One region of the Streptomyces sp. NPDC002324 genome, then DNA from elsewhere that is predicted to be linked to it. Evidence: riboswitches for the same ligand, from Rfam matches in the RefSeq annotation. Region 1 holds a riboswitch; each other region holds the start of a gene.
What was found. A riboswitch is a leader RNA that binds a small molecule or an ion and turns the genes downstream of it on or off. The one in region 1 is predicted to bind cyclic di-AMP.
Positions count from the first base shown of each region.

Region 2: another riboswitch for cyclic di-AMP. It lies ahead of ACWCRJ_RS39005 (M23 family metallopeptidase); the one in region 1 lies ahead of ACWCRJ_RS08180 (NlpC/P60 family protein).
Region 3: another riboswitch for cyclic di-AMP. It lies ahead of ACWCRJ_RS28690 (transglycosylase family protein); the one in region 1 lies ahead of ACWCRJ_RS08180 (NlpC/P60 family protein).
Region 4: another riboswitch for cyclic di-AMP. It lies ahead of ACWCRJ_RS25930 (peptidoglycan DD-metalloendopeptidase family protein); the one in region 1 lies ahead of ACWCRJ_RS08180 (NlpC/P60 family protein).

Region 1 covers NZ_JBSFCF010000004.1:143,296-148,070, forward strand. Annotated here, with positions in the region: gene pcrA (DNA helicase PcrA) at 1-1,383, opposite strand, end outside; cyclic di-AMP (ydaO/yuaA leader) riboswitch at 1,625-1,798, shown strand; gene ACWCRJ_RS08180 (NlpC/P60 family protein) at 1,808-3,082, shown strand; gene ACWCRJ_RS08185 (hypothetical protein) at 3,110-3,463, opposite strand; gene ACWCRJ_RS08190 (NlpC/P60 family protein) at 4,052-4,775, shown strand, end outside.
Region 2 covers NZ_JBSFCF010000049.1:210-4,984, reverse strand. Annotated here, with positions in the region: gene ACWCRJ_RS39020 (MarR family winged helix-turn-helix transcriptional regulator) at 1-98, shown strand, start outside; gene ACWCRJ_RS39015 (GTP cyclohydrolase II) at 243-902, shown strand; gene ACWCRJ_RS39010 (PP2C family protein-serine/threonine phosphatase) at 1,059-2,171, shown strand; cyclic di-AMP (ydaO/yuaA leader) riboswitch at 2,444-2,605, shown strand; gene ACWCRJ_RS39005 (M23 family metallopeptidase) at 2,616-3,683, shown strand; gene ACWCRJ_RS39000 (aldo/keto reductase) at 3,866-4,775, shown strand, end outside.
Region 3 covers NZ_JBSFCF010000025.1:120,094-124,868, reverse strand. Annotated here, with positions in the region: gene ACWCRJ_RS28700 (FtsB family cell division protein) at 1-205, opposite strand, end outside; gene eno (phosphopyruvate hydratase) at 333-1,613, opposite strand; gene ACWCRJ_RS28690 (transglycosylase family protein) at 2,036-2,731, opposite strand; cyclic di-AMP (ydaO/yuaA leader) riboswitch at 2,736-2,935, opposite strand; gene ACWCRJ_RS28685 (transglycosylase family protein) at 3,118-4,182, opposite strand; gene ACWCRJ_RS28680 (cytochrome P450 family protein) at 4,410-4,775, opposite strand, start outside.
Region 4 covers NZ_JBSFCF010000021.1:119,895-124,669, reverse strand. Annotated here, with positions in the region: gene ACWCRJ_RS25940 (SGNH/GDSL hydrolase family protein) at 1-444, opposite strand, end outside; gene ACWCRJ_RS25935 (DUF6250 domain-containing protein) at 626-1,342, opposite strand; gene ACWCRJ_RS25930 (peptidoglycan DD-metalloendopeptidase family protein) at 1,555-2,556, opposite strand; cyclic di-AMP (ydaO/yuaA leader) riboswitch at 2,561-2,720, opposite strand; gene ACWCRJ_RS25925 (alpha-galactosidase) at 3,023-4,775, opposite strand, start outside.

The DNA.
Region 1 (4,775 bases):
GCGGACGCCGCCGACGACCTTGTAGGGCAGGCCGACGCGGATGAACACCTCTTCGAAGACACGGGACTGGGCGTTCGTACGGTAGAAGACGGCGACGTCGCCGGCCTTCGCGTCGCCCGCGTCCGTCAACCGGTCTATCTCGTCGGCGACGAACTGGGCCTCGTCGTGCTCGGTGTCGGCGACATAGCCGGTGATCTGCGCGCCCGCGCCCGCGTTCGTCCACAGGTTCTTCGGGCGGCGGGACTCGTTGCGCTCGATGACCGCATTGGCCGCGCTCAGGATCGTCTGGGTGGAGCGGTAGTTCTGCTCCAGCAGGATCGTCGTCGCGTCCGGGTAGTCCTCCTCGAACTGGAGGATGTTGCGGATGGTCGCGCCACGGAAGGCGTAGATCGACTGGTCGGCGTCACCCACGACACAGAGTTCGGCGGGCGGTACGTCCCACTCGTTGGGCGGCACGTCCACGGGGTGCTCGGAGGTGCCGACCAGCTCTCTGACCAGAGCGTACTGGGCGTGGTTGGTGTCCTGGTACTCGTCCACGAGGACGTGGCGGAAGCGGCGGCGGTAGTGCTCGGCGACATCGGGGAAGGCGCGCAGCAGATTGACCGTCGTCATGATCAGGTCGTCGAAGTCGAGCGCGTTCGCCTCACGGAGGCGGGACTGGTAGAGCGCGTAGGCCTGGGCGAGGGTCTTCTCGAAGCCGTCGGTGGCCTGGGCGGCGAAGTCCTCCTCGTCGATCAGCTCGTTCTTCAGATTCGAGATCTTGGCGCTGAAGGACTTGGGCGGGAAACGCTTCGGATCGAGGTCCAGGTCACGGCAGACGAGCGCCATCAGGCGCTTGCTGTCGGCGGCGTCGTAGATCGAGAAGGAGGACGTGAAGCCAAGCTTCTTCGACTCGCGCCGCAGGATCCGTACACACGCGCTGTGGAAGGTCATGACCCACATCGCGTTCGCGCGCGGTCCGACGAGCTGCTCGACGCGCTCCTTCATCTCGCCCGCGGCCTTGTTGGTGAAGGTGATCGCGAGGATCTGGCCCGGGTGGACGCGCCGCTCGCCGAGCAGGTGCGCGATGCGGTGGGTGAGCACCCGGGTCTTGCCGGAGCCGGCTCCGGCCACGATAAGCAGGGGCGAACCCGCGTGGACCACGGCCGCGCGCTGGTTCTCGTTCAGCCCGTCCAGGAGGGCCGCCGCGTCCAGGGCGGGACGGGGGGCTCCGTCGCGGTAGTACGCGTCCCGGTCCGGGGGCACGTCGAACTTCCCACCGAACAGATCGTCCGGAAGCGGCTCCGGTACGTGATCGTCCTCGGGTGGCGGCGGGGGCTCCTCCGCATGGCCGCGGGGGGCCTGGAGGTCCGCCAGGAAGCTGTCGTCAAAGAGGCTGCTCATCGCTCTCCGAGTCTAGGCGCCCGCACTGACAGCGAGAGGCCGCCCCGGAAAGTCCGCCCCCGCCACCTACCGCGACCGCCGTGCGACGGTGAGCGATCGAGCCTACCGTTTGTCGCGCCGAAGAGGCTAAGGTCACGAAAACGTATCGGGCATATCGCACATCAACCTTCACACGAGCCACACGAGTTGGCTAACTTTTTCTTCTGGGCCGTACGACCCAACCGGCGAACGTCGCCGGGCCGCACGACCTCCGCCGAGTCCGGTACGCCTCCCCGAGGCGCCCGGAGCCGGGGACCCACCGTTCTCCGGGGTGAATCGACCCGACCGCCGCGCGCGGCGAGGGCCGTAGGGCAAACCTTCCGAAGCTTGCGCCCGAACCCGACAGCTAACTCGGTAGGCGGACAACGGAAGGAGACGCCGCACCATGGCGCCGCACCGCAAGCCGCGTCCGGCCGGAACGCGCGCGGGCATACGCACCCCCGCTCTCGCCACCGCCGCCCTCACCTCGGTGGCCCTGCTCTCCCAGTCGGGCACCGCCACGGCCGCGCCCTCGACCGACGACAAGCCGAGCCTGGAGGAAGTCGAGAAGAAGGTCGACGCCCTCTACCGCCAGGCCGGTTCGGCGACCGAGAACTACTACGGGGCCAAGGAGAAGACGGCCAGGCAGAAGAAACAGGTCGACACCCTTCTCGACGGCGTCGCCAAGCGCACGGAGAAGCTCAACGAGACGCGGGAGGAACTCGGTTCCTTCACCGCGCCCCAGTACCGCACGGGCGCGGCGGCCCCCGACCTGGCCTCGCCGCTGCTGGCGGGCGACCCGCAGGGCTACCTCGACCAGAACCAGTTGACGGACCGTTCGGCAGACCGCCGGCAGGAGGCCGTCGGCGCGTACGTCACCGAGCAGGCCGAGGCGGCGGATCAGCGCCAGGAGGCGAGCGACAGCCTCGAACAGCTCACCGAGTCGCAGAACAGGCTCAAGGCCGGCAAGGCCAAGGTCCAGGCGAAGCTCGCCCAGGCCCGTGAGCTGCTCGCCGGCCTCACCGCCGAGGAGAGGGCCCGGCTCGCCGCGATCGAACAGCGCGAGCGGGAGGAGGCCGACCGCAAGGCGGAGGAACTCGCGCGACAGCAGGCGGCACGGGCGACGACCGTGGAGACGCGGGAAGCCCCGCCTGCCCAGGAGGGTCAGGGATCGCAGGAAGGCCAGGGATCACAACAGCCAGGCCGGGGATCGCAGGAAGGCCAGGGATCGCAGGACACCTGGGAGGACACGTCCACCGGCACGGAGACGTCCACCGGCGCCACCTCCGGGACCACCCTCCCGGCCGAGGACTTCACCTATGCCGCGAAGGCCGACAGGGCCATCGCCTTCGCCCGCGCGCAGATCGGCAAGCCGTACGTCTGGGGCGCCACCGGCCCCGGCTCCTACGACTGCTCCGGGCTCACCCAGGCCGCCTGGAAGGCCGCCGGCGTCGACCTCCCCCGCACCACCTTCGATCAGCTCACCGCCGGCACCACGGTCCCCCTCGCCGAGGCCAGGCCCGGCGACCTGGTCTTCTTCTACGACAACATCGGCCATGTCGGCCTCTACATAGGCAACGGCATGATGATCCACGCCCCGAAGCCGGGCACCTACGTCCGCGAGGAGTCGGTCTTCCACGACGGCGAGTCGTCGGTGCACAGCGTGGTGCGGCCTGCGTAGCCGCACGGTCGACCCGGGGGCGCGCCGTCAGGTCCAGAGCACCGCGATGAAGATGTTCGCGATGGTCAGCGCGCCCACCAGGCCGAACAGCGGCTTCTCCACCGTCTCTTCGTCCCGTTTCACGTAGACCAGTCCCAGGATCACGATCAGCAGTGCGAGTTTGACGCCGATCTTGATGTTGTCGACGGGTTGATCGTCCGCCTGGTTGAGGCCGACGAGGAGCACACCGGTGACGAGCATGGTGAGGGCGCCGTGGAGCATCGCGGGGACGAAGCGGGCGGTGCCCTGGCCCATGGCCTTCATCTGGGTCAGGAAACCGCCCAGGAGGGAGGCGATGCCGATGATGTGGAGGGCGACGAGGATGTGGATGAGTACGTCCATGCGCGGAGCCTAATGAGGGGTCCGCGGTAGGCCGGGCGCGGGGGCCGTTCCATCTCACGGGGAAAGGTGGCCGCAAGCGGCCTCCGGGGGGCATGGCCTTTCGCGAATCTCCGGCACGAAGTTCTCCCGCGCGAAGACATCCGGCATGCACACATCCGACACGAGGGCACCGGCACGAGGGCATCCGGCGGGGCCGTGACGATCTTGCATATATGCGCCGCATAGCATCGCGGCCCTCCCGGCAGGTCCGAAATGACCGTATCGGTCATCGCGCAGCGTGAAGTCGGCGACGCCAGGACGGGATCACGGTCACATACGGTCACCTCGTGGTCGGTGCACGCCACTTCCGTACAACGCGTTACCGTGCCCTCACGCCCAGGTTTAGCGTCCTCCCTCAGGTGACCGGCTCCCCACCGCCGCCCGGCCAGGGGCGGCAGTCGGACACCACCGCCGAGAAGGTCCGGCGGCGTCCCGCTCCCCCTGTGCGGGCCGCCGCCGGACGCGTCACCGCTCCCCCCAGGCGGTCCGTACGGTCGGACGATGTCCGTACCGCGGACGGCGGTCGTACGGAGAGGACATGGACTCCACGTGGCAGCGCACCGCAAGCCCAGACAGCGCTCACTCGGCGGCCACACGGTCCGCACGGCCGCGACCTTCGCCCTCGCGGGCGCGGCGACCGCGACGGGTTTCGACGGCACCGGGCACGCCGACCCCCAGCTCACGCCTGACCAGGTCAGGGCGAAAGTGAACAAGCTGTTCCAAGAGGCCGAGGTCGCCACCGAGAAGTACAACGGCGCGAAGGAGAAGGCCGACACAGCGCAGGAGAACCTCGAAGAGCTGCGCGACCAGGCCGCCCGCCGCACCGAGCGGCTCAACTCCGCACGGGACGAGCTGGGTTCGCTGGCGGCGGCGCAGTACCGGCGCGGGGGCATCGACCCTTCCTGGCAGCTCGCGCTCTCCGCCGACCCTGACCAGTACCTGGACGGCGCCGCCCTCGCCGAGCGGGTCGGCAGCCGGCAGTCGGCGGATGTGGCGAGTGTGCGGAAGCAGTTGCTGGAGATCGAACGGCTGCGCGGGGCCGCCCGGGTCGAACTGGGCGCACTCAAGACCCGGCAGACGGAGCTGAAGCGGCACAAGAAGACGGTCACCTCGAAGCTGTCCGACGCACGGCAGCTGCTCGGCCGGCTCACCAGTGAGGACCGGGCACGGTTCGACACCGCGGGCGGCAGCACGGGGCACGCCTCCCGCTCCTCCACCTCGCCCCGGCGCGACCTCACCGGCCCGGTCTCCCCCGTCTCCGCCACCGCCGACG
Region 2 (4,775 bases), on a different contig from region 1:
TCCAGGGCGGGGACCCGCAGGCGGCCCCCGGCTCCGACGATCTGCCGTGGCGCCGCCGCGCGTGTCCGTCGAGCCAGGCCGGTCCGTCCGGGGAGTAGGTCTCGCGTTTATTCCCGGGTCGCGGGAATGTGAGGCATCCCAAAGAGGTTGCTTGAAATTTGAAGCAGGGGTTAGAGTCCTGCCGAGCGTCATGCTTCAAATCTGAAGCATGACGACGCCCGCACCAGGACCGGAGATCCCGCATGCCCGACATTCCCGCTGCCACCCCGCGTGCCCGCGTCCGGGTGCCGCTGCGTTTCCAGGACGGCTACGGCGTAGACGCCGAACTGGTCACCTTCCACGGCCTCGTCGACGGCCAGGAGCACCTGGCGCTCGTCCTCGGCGACCCCGCCCCCGGCACGGACCCGCTGGTCCGGCTGCACTCCGAGTGCCTGACCGGCGACGTCTTCGGGTCGGCCCGCTGCGACTGCGGTCCGCAGCTGCGCGAGGCGGTGGAGCGGATCGCCGAACGCGGCGGCGTCCTCCTCTACCTCCGCCAGGAGGGCCGGGGTATCGGCCTCTACAACAAGCTCGACGCGTACGCCCTCCAGGACCAGGGGCTCGACACCTACGAGGCGAACGCGGCGCTCGGCCTGCCCGAGGACGCCCGTGACTACACGGCGGCGGCCCAGATGCTGGGTGCCCTCGGCATCGACCGGCTGGACCTCCTCTCGAACAACCCCGACAAGGCGCAGCAGCTCCGCGACCTGGGCATGGGCGTCCGCCACCGCGTCCCCACCGGCGTCTTCACCACCGCCCACAACGTGCGCTACCTCCGCGCGAAAGTCCTCCAGACCCAGCACACGCTCCCCCTCCCGGAGCTGCCGGAGCTGACGGGACTGACGGGACTGACCGCGGGCTGAATCCAGGGTCCACCCCCTCCGCTCCCTCCCGCCGGCCCCTCCTCCCCCTCCTGCCGGCCCCTCCTGCCGGCTCCCCTCCCGCTAGCCCAATCGGCCCCGTCGACTAGCCCCGGGCTCCATCGCCGGAAACCCTGTATCCGTGGGCAGCGAGAAGGGGTGGCGGGGGTGAGGGAGCCGAGCGGGTGGCGGCTCTCGTACGTCCGTACGCTCCTTCGCGTCCTCCCGGCCCTGCTCATCACCATCGGCCTCTTCTACGACCACTTCACCCCGCGCGAGTTCACGGCCGTCCCCTTCTTCACCGCCTCGCCCCTGGTGGCGGCCCCGCTCTTCTCGCTGCTCGGCACGGTGATCGTCGGAATCGCCTCGGTCGCCGGGGTCAGCGCCGTGCGCGGCTACTACGGCGACACGGGTCAGGTGGACGCGATCACCGAGATCGCCACGGTGGCCACCGTCGCCGTACTGGCCGTACTGATCAACCGCCTCGTCCGCCGCAGCGACGCCCGGCTCGCCACCGCCCGCGAGATCGCCGAGGCGGCGCAGCGGGCCGTACTGCCGGTGCCGCAGGAGCGGATCGGCGGGCTGGAGATCGCCGCGCGGTACGAGGCCGCGCAGGCGGGGGCGTCGATCGGGGGTGATCTGTACGCGGTGCAGGACTCGCCCCACGGCGTACGGGTGATCGTGGGCGATGTGCGCGGCAAGGGGCTGGGCGCGGTGTCGGCGGTGGCGGTGCTGATCGGCGCGTTCCGGGAGGCGGCCGAGCAGGAGTCGACGCTCGAAGCGGTCGCCCAGCGGCTGGAGCGGGCGCTGGCCCGGGAGACGACCAGGCGGGAGGCCGCGCTGCGGGACGCGGCGGTGGAGTACGAGGGGTTCGTGACGGCGGTTCTGGCGGAGTTCCCGCACGGGGCCGGACGCGCCCGGATCGTCAACCGGGGGCATCCGTCGCCTTTGTTGCTGCTCGCCGACGGCACCCTGTGCACCCTGGACGCCCGGCGGCCGGCCCTCCCGCTGGGCATGGAGGACCTGGGCGCCTGGCCCGACCGCGCGGAGGAGGCCGAATTTCCGCCCGGCGCCACGCTGTTGTTCTACACGGACGGTCTCTCCGAGGCGCGGGACGCGCGCGGTGCCTTCTACGACCCGGCCGAGCGCCTGTCCGGCAGGGTCTTCTCCGCCCCGCGCGCCCTCTTGACGACCCTGGCGGACGAGGTGCGCCGGCACACGGGCGACCGCACGACGGACGACATGGCCCTTCTGGCGGTCCGCCGCCCGTGACATCCGGCAGGCACGGAGGCTCGGAGGCGCTCCTGTCACCGAATGTCACCGAACGTGTTTGTTCGACCGTCTTCCGTAGGTCTGCTGATATGGCGTCAGAACTTTTGTTACTCGTGAGGCAAGTCAACTCGCCCGTTTTAAACCCCTCATGACCCGTAAAGTCCACCGGGAACGCCGGAACGATCATTCGGAACAGCTTGGAATGGAGTACTCGCGTCTATTAACGTTCGATAACGCAGCGCGGTCGTCCCAGCCGTCACAAGAGACGGCTCCGTGCTCACGCGCCGAATCCCGCAAGGGAACCGGGGAACCACCACCCTGGGGTGAATCGCACGGAGACCGTCGTGGCAGTGCGCACGACCGGTTTACGCGCGTAGGAGACCTTCCTGCTCCGAACCCGTCAGCTAACCCGGTAGGCGAGGAGGAAGGAAGGAGTACGCCCACGTGGCGTCGAACCGGTCCGCGACCGAAGCCCCGTTCGTGCCCGACCAGCGTGACGGCGAGAGCCAGACGTTCGGCTACGGCAGCTACAACAGCGACAACGAGGGCCCCTGGCAGGAGTGGAATCCCAGTGAGGACTCCCTTCGCCCCGCTCGCGGTCGGCACCGCGTCGCCAAGAAGACCGGCGTACTCGCTCGTGGCGGTCTCGCCCGCAGCTCCACGGTTCTCGGTGTCGGTGTCATAGCCGCCGTCAGCGGCGCCGGCATGGCCAGCGCGCAGTCCGGCAAGGCCCCCGTGTCCATCTCGATGCCCGACATGCCGAACGTCGGCTCGGTCTTCGAGGACGAGGACGAGGCCGACCAGCCGGAGCCCGAGGCCTCCAGATCCCCCCTCAGCAGCGCCGGCCTGACGGCCGCCGACACCGAACAGGGCACCGCCGACGCCGGTGAGGCGCTGCGCGCCCGCATCATGGCGCAGGCCGAGTCCCAGCAGGACGCCTTCGACAAGGCCGCCGCCGAGGCCGCCCAGACCGCCGCCGCGGACAAGGCCGCCGAGCTGGCCGCCAAGGAGAAGAAGGAAGCCGAGGCCAAGGAGGCCGCCGCCGAGAAGAAGGCGGCCGAGGAGGCCGCGGCGAAGAAGGAAGCGGAGCGTCTCGCCTCCCTCGCCAAGCAGTTCACGCTGCCGACCTCCTCGTACACCCTCACCTCCACCTTCGGTCAGGCCGGCCCCTACTGGTCCTCCGGATACCACACCGGCCTCGACTTCGCCGCCCCGACCGGCACCCTGATCAAGGCCGTCCACAGCGGCACCATCACGCAGGCCGGCTACGAGGGCTCCTACGGCTACAAGACCGTCCTCACCCTCGATGACGGCACCGAGATCTGGTACGCCCACCAGTCCTCCATCGGTGTCAGCGTCGGCCAGAAGGTCGCCACCGGCGACGTCATCGGCCGCGTGGGCGCCACCGGCAACGTCACCGGCGCCCACCTCCACATGGAGGTCCACCCGGGCGGCTCGGCCAGCGGCATCGACCCGGCGGCGTGGCTGCGCAGCAAGGGTCTGACCCCGTAGAGCCGGTCGGAGAACGAAGCGGCGACGCCGCGTGAGTCCGTGAGGACCGCGCGGCGTTCGTCATACGCGCGTGCCGGCGACCGCTTCCGCCGCGGCCCCCGACCCCTTGCCGCCCCACGGCTTCACATGGCGTTCACGCCGGCGCGGAATGCGGGCGTCCGCCGCGACGGTTGACGTTGCACATGACTTCTCTTCGCAAGCTGGGCACGTCCGACATCGAGGTCTTCCCGCTCTCCCTCGGCGGCAACGTCTTCGGGTGGACGGCGGACGAGGCCCAGTCCTTCGCCGTCCTCGACGCCTACGCGGCCGCCGGGGGCAACTTCGTCGACACCGCCGACTCCTACTCGGCCTGGGTTGAGGGCAACACGGGCGGTGAGTCCGAGAGGATCATCGGCAGGTGGGTCAGGTCCCGGGGCAACCGCGACGACGTGGTCATCGCGACCAAGGTGAGCCAGCACCCCGAGTACCAGGGCCTGACGGCGGCCAACATCAAGGCCGCGGCCGACGCCTCCCTCGCCCGCCTCGGCACGGACCACATCGACCTCTACTACACCCACTTCGACCAGCCCGAGGTGCCCGTCGAGGAGATCGTCACCGCGCTCGACGACCTGGTGAAGGCCGGCAAGGTCCGCGCGACAGCCGCGTCCAACATCACCCCCGAACGCCTGAAGGCCTCCCTGGACTTCTCGGACGCCGAGGGCCTGGCCCGCTACGTGGCGGTCCAGCCCCACTACAACCTGGTCTCCCGGGACACCTACGAGGGCCCGCTCCAGTCCGTCGCCGCCGACGCGGGCCTTTCCGCCGTCCCGTACTTCGCCCTCGCCAAGGGCTTCCTCACGGGCAAGTACCGCCCCGGCACGACGGTCGACAGCCCCCGTGCGGCCGGCGCCGGAGCGTATCTCGAAACCCCGGCCGGCACGCGGGTCCTCGCGGCCCTCGACGAGATCGCCGGGTCCCGCGGCGCCGCCCACGCCACCGTCGCCCTGGCCTGGCTCGCCGCCCAGCCGACCGTCGCCGCGCCGATCGCCTCCGCGCGCACCGTGGACCAGCTCCCCGACCTCCTGGCCGTCGCCAACCTCACCCTCACCCCCG
Region 3 (4,775 bases), on a different contig from region 1:
AGACGTACTGCCTTATGGGATAGGCGAGCGCCACGATCATCGAGCAGAGGACGAGGGCGAGCAGCGCGGCCCGGCCGGTCAGCCGGGAGCGACGGACCTGGCGCTTGGCCTGCGAGCGGTAGACCCGGGCGGCCGTCTGCTCGCCCAGCACCTTCAGCCGGGTCGCGGTGGAGAAACGGTCCCGGTCCCGGTCCTTCACGGCCATGTCCCGCGCCCCTTCTTCTGCCTTCTCCCACGCGCACGCGCGTACGTCCCCGCACACGGTACGGGACCGGTACGGGGACGTACGTACGACTGGCGCGGGCTTGGCCCTCAACGGGTCAGCCGGCGGCTCAGCCCTTGAAGCGCGGGAAGGCGCTGCGGCCGGCGTAGACCGCGGCGTCGTCGAGGATCTCCTCGATGCGCAGCAGCTGGTTGTACTTGGCGACGCGGTCCGAGCGGGCCGGGGCGCCGGTCTTGATCTGTCCGCAGTTCACGGCGACGGCGAGGTCGGCGATGGTGACGTCCTCGGTCTCGCCGGAGCGGTGGGACATCATGCACTTGAAGCCGTTGCGCTGGGCCATCTCGACGGCGTCCAGGGTCTCGGTCAGCGAGCCGATCTGGTTGACCTTGACGAGCAGGGCGTTGGCGGAGCCCTCCTCGATGCCGCGGGCGAGGCGCTCGGGGTTGGTTACGAAGAGGTCGTCGCCGACGATCTGGACCTTGTCGCCCAGCTTCTCGGTGATGGTGTTCCAGCCGGCCCAGTCGTCCTCGAACAGCGGGTCCTCGATGGAGACGAGCGGGTACGACGCGACGAGGTCGGCGTAGTACTCCGTCATCTCGGCGGCGGAGCGCTCCTTGCCCTCGAAGGTGTAGACGCCGTCCTTGTAGAACTCGGAGGCGGCGACGTCCAGGGCGAGGGCGATCTGCTCGCCGGGGGTGTAGCCGGCCTCCTTGATGGCCTCCAGGATGAGGTCCAGGGCGGCGCGGTTGGACTCCAGGTTCGGGGCGAAGCCGCCCTCGTCGCCGAGGCCGGTGGACAGGCCCTTGGTCTTCAGCACCTTCTTGAGGGTGTGGTAGACCTCGGCGCCCCAGCGCAGGGCCTCGGAGAAGGACTCCGCGCCGATGGGGGCGATCATGAACTCCTGGATGTCCACGTTGGAGTCGGCGTGCGAACCGCCGTTCAGGATGTTCATCATCGGAACGGGCAGCAGGTGCGCGTTCGGGCCGCCCAGGTAGCGGAAGAGCGGCAGATCGCTGGCCTCGGAGGCGGCGTGGGCGACGGCGAGGGAGACGCCGAGGATGGCGTTGGCGCCGAGGGAGCCCTTGTTGTCGGTGGCGTCCAGGTCGAACATCGCCTGGTCGATCAGGCGCTGCTCGGTGGCGTCGTAGCCGACGAGCTCCGGGCCGATCTGCTCGATCACGGCGAGGACGGCCTTCTCGACGCCCTTGCCGAGGTAGCGGTTGGGGTCGCCGTCACGCAGCTCGATGGCTTCGAAGGCACCGGTGGAGGCGCCGGACGGAACGGCGGCACGACCCGTGCTGCCGTCGTCGAGGCCGACCTCGACCTCGACGGTGGGGTTGCCTCGCGAGTCGAGGATTTCCCGGGCTACGACGACGTCGATGGACGGCACGAGCATCTCCTTCATGGGATGTGACGCTGGTTGTGCGGGGCCGCTGGGGCCTGGCGACTAGAGCCTAACCGTCCCCGGGCCGTCGGCAGCCGACCGACCGTCCCGTGGACAGACAGACCGTACCCATTGTTCCCGGTCGGAACAAAGGGGGGTGGTCGAGAAAGTGAACAGAAGGAGGAGGCGGGCACGAAAAAGCCCCGCCCCGGTGCGTACGGGGGAATGCGCACCGGGGCGGGGAGCCCGTGGGGACGGGGGGACGGCCCTCACGAGGTCTTCACTATGGAGGACACGGCTGTGAGCGGGCTGTGGTTCAGCCGGGGAGCGGCCTGTTTTCCGGCCCGGCTGAACCTGCCCCGCCTGCCCGGCCGTGGGGGCGGCCGTGGGGTCGGCAGGCGTGTGGCGGCCGTCGTGGTCGCCGTGGGTCAGCTCAGGTGGAGCTGCTGGCCCGGGTAGATGAAGTCGGCGTCGTCGATGATGTCCTTGTTCAGCTCGAAGAGCTTCTCCCAGCCACCCTTGACGTTCTTCTTCGCGGCGATGGCGCTGAGGGTGTCACCGGTGACGACCTTGTACTCGCCGTCGCCCTTCTTGACCTTCTTGCCGGTCGGGGTCTTGACGGTGGCGCGCTCGGAGGAGCGGGAGGAGCGGGTGTCCTCGGTGCTCTTCTTGGTGCTCTCCTGCGTGCTCTGCGAGGAGGAGCCGGAGGAGTCGGCGTTGCCGGAAGAGGCGGCGGCGCCGTCGTAGGAGGCGCCGGACAGACCCTTGCCGCAGACCGGCCAGGCACCCTTGCCCTGACCGGCGAGGACCTTCTCGGCGATCGCGATCTGCTGGGCCTTGCTCGCCTGGTTGGCGGTGGAGGCGTACTGCGTACCGCCGTAGGCGGCCCAGGTGGAGGCCGAGAACTGCAGACCGCCGTAGTAGCCGTTGCCGGTGTTGATGGACCAGTTGCCGCCGGACTCGCACTGGGCGACGGCGTCCCACTCGGAGGCGGTGGCGGCGGAGGCGCTGCCGGCGGCCATCAGCGGGGCGGCGACCGCCGCGGCGCCGGTGACACCGACGACGGCGATGGCGCGAGCGGCCTTGGACGGACGACGGTGCTTGCCCTTGCTGGAAAACAGCATGGAGAGATCCCCTCACCGACGCCTGCGAGGTGAGCTGTCGGGTTCGGGCCGGTTGAGTTGCCCGGCCGCGCACGCTCGCCTCTCGGCTCACGTCGCGCGGCTTCACCCCCAGCCGGTTCCGGTCGTGCGCCCCCGAAGGGCCGCAACCGCCGGACCCGGCACTTACCTTGGGTCCCCCGCTCCTGCCTACGGCGCTTGACGCGACGACTGTTCCTCACGGCCGATGGCAGGATTCGGCGTGCCGACCGGGAGGGCCCGCTGTGGCGAGCGGTCACGACCGTAAACAGGTGATTGCCCGAATTTCAAAGACGATCAGGGGGTCTGTGATTCATCTCCCACAATGATCAAAACGGGCATTCAGGGTCGAACCATGACGCGAACTGCCGCTACTTTTCGCCCGTTTCGGCACCGACTTCGAGGGTCTGACCGGGAAGGATAAGGTCCGGGTCAGTTCCGACCGTGCGCTCGTTCTCGGAGTACAGCGTCCGCCACCCGCCGTTCAGGCCGAGCGAGTTCACGATGCCGGTCAGACTGTCGCCCACGCGGACGGTGTAGGCGCCCTCCGCGCCCTCGCTCGACGCGCCGCCGTCACGCGAGGCGTGACGGCCTGAGGTGGCGCCGTCGGCCTTGTCCGCCCCGGAGCCGGTGTCCGCGCCCTCGTCGGCGCTGGCGCCGCGATGCCGGCCGCTGCCGCCGTCGACGTCATCGTCGGCCGCGGAGCCGTCCGCCTGGCTGGAATCGTCCGTGTTCGCACTGCCGGATTCCTTGGAGCCGGTGCCGGTGCCGGTGCCGCTGTCGCCGGAATCGGTGGAGTCCGCGGCGTCGGAGCCCGCGTCCGGCTCGGTGGTCGCCTTCGTGGAGCCGTCGAGGGCCTTCGCGGACGCGTCCGACGACTCGGTCGACTCGGTCGATTCCTTCGACCCGTCGGAGCGCGTGGAGTCGGTGCCGTCGGCCGACTTGGCCGAGCCGGTGGACCCGGTCGAGTCGGAGGAATCCGATGCACCCGATGAACCGGATGCGCCGCCGGAGTCGGACGAGTCGTCCGCGACACCCGTGTCCACGTCGGCGGGACCCGAGTCGCCGCCCAGGTTGTGCAGCAGTCCGCAGGTGGACCAGACGCCTACGCCCTGGTCCGCGAGGACCTTCTCGGCGACGGCTATCTGCTGCGAACGGCTGGCCTGGTCCGCGGTCGTCGCGTAGTCGAGGCCGCCGTACTTCTCCCAGTTCTCCTGGGTCAGCTGGAGGCCGCCGTAGCGCCCGTTCCCGGTGTCCGCGCTCCAGAAGCCACCGCTCTCGCACTCCGCCACCTGGTCCCAGGTGGTTCCGCTCGCCGCGCTCGCGCCGGTGGCGCCGAGGAGTGGGATCGCGATGGCCGACCCGGTGACTCCCGCCGCGACGAGGAGAGCCGGAGCCTGACGGGGGCGACGGTGACGACCGTTCCCGGAGAGCATGCGGTTGCCTTTCACACGACAGCGGTGGTCTGTGCGACGGGCGCGGTGCCCCCTTCGCACTGACGTGTGAACGTATCGGCAGTCGATCAGTTGTCACAAGTTAATGCAGCGCAGATCACGTGAAGATCACAGAGTTGAGGGAGCGTCAATTTCTGGCTCGGAATGGGGTAGTGTTACGGCCCGTCCGGGTACAACTACGGGCCGCTCACGGCGCGATCACCACCCACTCACGGCCGCGCCCGTGGGGTGAATTCCACCGGAAGCGTGCGCAATCCACGCATGATGAGGCCTCCCCGCCACCGCAAATCGGCCGTATCCACTGCGAGTCGCAGATCGGGGAGCCGGGTGAGGAGCGTCGCCAGCGCGCTCTGGCCTTCGAGCCGGGCGAGCGGCGCGCCGAGGCAGTAGTGGATGCCGTGGCCGTAGCCGAGGTGCTGGTTGTCACGGCGGGAGAGGTCCAGGGTGTCGGGGTCCTCGAAACGGGCCGGGTCGCGGTCGGCCGCCGCGAGGACGACGAGGACCGGGTCGCCGGGGGCGATGTCCTGCCCGCCCAGCGTGAGGGGCTCGGTCGCGAAGCGCCAGGTGGCGAGTTC
Region 4 (4,775 bases), on a different contig from region 1:
GTACCGGTCGGCGATGGCCCGCACATGCAGGTTGTACGTGGCGATCTTGCCGCGCAGATGCCGGAGCACCGGTACGTCACGGGTGTCGAAGCCGGTGGTCACCATGACGGTGCCGACGGCCGAGGTGAGCCTGGACACCGCGCGCTCGAACCGCTCGGCGACCTCGTCGGGATCGGTGCCCGGCCGGATGATGTCGTTGCCGCCCGCGCAGAAGGAGATGAGATCCGGCGCGAGCTCCAGAGCCCTCGGAATCTGGTCCGCCACGATCTGGTCGAGGAGTTTTCCCCGCACGGCGAGGTTGGTGTAGTCGAAGTCGCCCTCGGGCACCCGGTCCGCGAGGAGCACCGCGAACCGGTCGGCCCAGCCGACGAACCGCCCGTCGGGCCCCGGATCGCCGACGCCCTCGGTGAAGCTGTCCCCCAGCGCCACGTACGACCCGATCATCGTTCTGCTGTCATTCGAATCGTCTGCCACATCGGCCCATGATTCACCGTGGCATGTGACCTACGCGACCGTAATAAGGACTTGACGGACGGTGAGATAGACCACGGGTCAAGTGTTGGACAACCCGGAATACTCCAGGTCGGGATGGCCGCACTCCACCATCCCCACCCCCTCTCCCCCCTCAGCGGCGACCGCGCAACCTCCACACCCGGAAGTCCTCGATCCGGAAATGGCTCCAGGTGGTGCGGAAGGCGAAGTGCCCACTCGTGTACGGCGCGGGATCGACGTAGTCGAACACGAGCCGGCCGTTGTTCCACCACCGGACCTTCGACCCGTCGGAGACGATCCGCACCTGATGCGGCGCGTTCGCGACGAGCAGCGGCTCGGTGTAGTCGTAGATCAGTGGCCGCACGCCCGCCTCACCGACGTACCGGCGCAGGCGTGTCGTCGTGTTCGTGTTGGCGCCGTACCCGACGTAGTACGTCTTCAGGTGGTCGTACTCGGCGAGCGCGCCCGAACGCGGGGTGGCGAAGAGATCACCGGGTGAGCGCACATCGACGGCGTTCCAGAAGTTGTTGAGGTCGGAGACCCTGTCGTTGGCCCCGCCCGCCGAGACCGGCGTGGCCGTGTACTCGACGACGTACGGCCCTTGCAGTTTCCGCTTGAACCAGACCGTGGCCCCGGCCGGCACATCGACCTCCAGCACACCCCGCGATGCGGCGACCACCCCGCCCCTCTCCAACTCCACGGCCCACTGCCCGAGCCCGTGCCGGAAGTCGTCGGCGGCGATCAGCCGGCCCCGCCTCGGACGCGGGTGCGCGGCCGCCGTCCCCGCCGGAGCGAGCGCCGCGAGGGCGGCACCGGCGGCGAGGGCTCCGAAAGCTCTACGGGTGGTCATGACACTCCTGTCCCGATGGAAGGAAAGGGGAACGACGACGCGACGCGACGCGGAACCCGGATCCCCCCGCATAGAAAGCGCTTACGGAGATCACTGTGTACTTCCGTTCGCCCCCTGTCGAGGCTTCGGTCGGCCATGCCACACGACCGCAACACCGAAGGCCGGCCCCCAAGAAGCGGGGCCGGCCTTCGGTGTGGTTGAGGGACGGAACCTCAGACGCTGACGCCCTTCGAGCGAAGGTAGGCCAGCGGGTCGAGGTCCGAGCCGTAGGACGGCGTGGTGCGGATCTCGAAGTGCAGGTGCGGCCCGGTGACGTTGCCGGTCGCGCCCGAGAGGCCGATCTGCTGACCGCCGCTCACGGACTGCCCCGCGGAGACGGAGATCGAGGAGAGGTGGGCGTACTGGGCGTAGTAGCCGTCGGCCAGCCGGATGACGACCTGGTTGCCGTACGCGCCGCCCCAGCCGGCGGAGACGACGGTGCCCGCGCCCACGGCCTTGAGGGCGGTCCCGGTCGGGGCCACGAAGTCGACGCCCGTGTGGTAGCCGCTGGACCACATGCTGCCGGCGGTCTTGTACGCCGTGCCGACGGTGGCGCCCTGGATGGGCAGGCTGAAGCCGGAGCTGTTGGCCGACGAGGACTGGCCGTTCGACGTGGAGGCCGACGCCTGGGTGTCCTTGGACTCCTGCTTGGCGGGTGCGGAGGGCTTCGGCGTCGTCGACGACTCGGCAGGCTTCGAGGACTGCGACAGCTGCGGCTTCGACGACTGCGGCGTACCGCCCGACGCGGCCTGCCCGCCTATCGACAGCTTCAGACCCGGGTGGATCAGCGACGGGTCGGAGCCGATCGCCTCGCGGTTGTCCGAGTAGAGGCGCTTCCAGCCCCCGTCGACGTCCTGCTCGTCCGCGATCTTCGCGAGGTAGTCGCCGACCTTCACCGAGTAGGTCTTGGCCGTCTTCTTGGTGGCGGTCCGCTCCGCCTGCGCGGCCTTCTCCGCCTGCTCGATCCGCGCGCCCGCCTCGGCCGCGGCCTGCTGGGTGGCGATCGTGGCCGTCTTCTCGGAAGCCCCGGACACGGCGGCCGTCGGGGTGGCGGCCTGGGCGCCGGCGGCTCCGATCAGCGGCAGCGCGAGCGCAGCACCGCCGGTCCCGGCGGCGGCGATCGAGCGGGTGAAACGCTGGGACTTGGGACGGCGGTGCTTACCCTTCGCGGGCATGACGAATTCCTCTCCGGCGCCTGCGAGGTGAGCTGTCGGGTGCGGACTGGAGATGTCCGGCCGTGCTCGCGCACGGCTGTACCCCTAGCCTCTTCCGGAGACCGGAACAGGCGGTGATTCCTGTGGGTCCCCCGCTCCTGCCGTGGATCGGGTCGGTGTGCGGCTCCGGTCGGCGGCAGGATTGGGCGTCCGTCCGGATTGACGCCGAACGTAAGCGACTTGTGCCCACAGAGACAACCATTGGGACTTCCTGTGCGTCTTTCTACCTGATCCTTACATCAATCCACCATCACGCTCCGTCGAAGACCGGTCTTGAACATTTCCCAACCGCCCTGGAAACATGCGCGAATTACGTGCACATGGCGACAGCGGAACGTCACGAATATGACGCTGCTCACTCCCCTACGGGCCAGTAGGCTTTATTCCAGGGCTTGTTGGATTTAAAGCTCTATTTCGGACAGATCGCTCAAGTGCGACGCAGGTGGATAACCGTCGCATCGAAGTCGCCACGCAACCCCGTCGGCAACCCGTGGTGCAACAGAACGGCCCCTCGGTGCACTTCGCCCGTTTCGCGGCACTCATACACTTCTGTCGGGTCCAGTCCGCGCAGCCGGAGCGGAGCGGGCTGCTCACCGTAGTGCTGGGCCTGGAGCCAGGCCAGGACCACGACCTCGTCGTCGAGGACGTACTGCACGGCGCTCAGGCCACCCGTCGGCGGGCGCAGCCGGTAGAGATCACCGCGCTGCACGACCGGCCGGATCCGCTTGTACAGCTCGACCCAGCTCCCCGCCTCGGCCAGCTCCTCCTCCGTCCACTCGGTGAGGTCGCCACCGACGCCGAGCACGCCCGCCATGGCGCTGACGAAACGGAACCGCAGGGTGCTGACCCGGCCGTTGAGCTGGTTGTTCGGGCTGTCGGTGACCCATGCCGCCATGGTCCGGGCCGGGTGGATCTGGCTGAAGCCGTGCTGGATGGCGAGCCGGTCTAGCGGGTCGGTGTTGTCCGACGTCCACACCTGGTCCGTCCGGGCCATCACCCCGAGGTCGATACGACCGCCGCCGCCGGAGCACGACTCGAACGCCACCCCCGGGTGCGCGGCCCGCAGCCGGTCCAGCAGGGCGTAGAAGGCGTGCACATGCTCGATCCACAGTTTCTGCGGATACGGCTCGCCGGGCCAGCCGGCATCCGTGAAGCAGCGGTTGAAGTCCCACTTCACATAGTCGATCGGCGCACTGGACAGCAACGCGTCCAGCTTCTCCCACAGGTATTCCTGGACGTCCTCGCGCGCGAGATTGAGGACGAGCTGATTACGCAGCTCCGTCCGCTTTCGTCCCGGTTGGAACTGTGCCCATTCGGGATGCGCCCGGTACAGCTCGCTGTCCGGGTTGACCATCTCGGGCTCGACCCAGATACCGAACCGCATTCCGAGGGCGTGCACGTATTCGGCGAGGGGCTTGAGCCCCTTCGGGAAGCGGTCCGGGTTGGGCGTCCAGTCGCCGAGGCCGGCCCGGTCGCTCGTACGCGCCCCGAACCAGCCGTCGTCCACGACGAACAGTTCGACCCCGATGGCCGCCGCGCGCCGCGCGAGCGTCCCCTGCTGCTCCTCGGAGATGTCGAACTCGGTGGCCTCCCAGGAGTTGAAGAGCACCGGCCGGTCCTGGTCCGCGTCCGGGATGACGTACGTCCGCTGGTACGCGTGCCAGGCGCGGCTCGCCCCGCCGTGGCCGCCGTCGCTCCACAGGCCGGCGAAGACGGGCGTGGTGAACGTCTCCCCCGTCTCCAGCCGCAGCAGACCGGACTCGTCGTATCCGGCGCCGCCGGTGATCTGCACGCGGGCGTCCGGCAGTTGTGCGACCGCGATCCGCCAGGATCCCGACCAGCCCAGGGCGCAGCCGTAGACCTCGCCGCGCTCCTCGGTGGCGTCGGTGTCCAGGGCGACCCAGGGCAGGTGCTGGTGCCCGGTGTGGCCGCGCCGGCTGCCGATGACCTTCTCGCCGTAGGTGAGGTCGCCGCGCACGAGCCGCGACTCGGCCGCCCATCGTCCGTGCAGCTGGGACAGCCGCCAGGGCTCGTCCGCGCGCGGCGGCAGCGTCCACGTCGCCGAGTCGGCCCGCAGCAGCTCCACCGCCGGCCCGTCGTTGACCAGGGTCACCCAGCGCTCGATGACGTCGTCGCGCAGTCGGTAGTGCAGCGTGATCCCGAGCGCGCCGTCGGCGAAC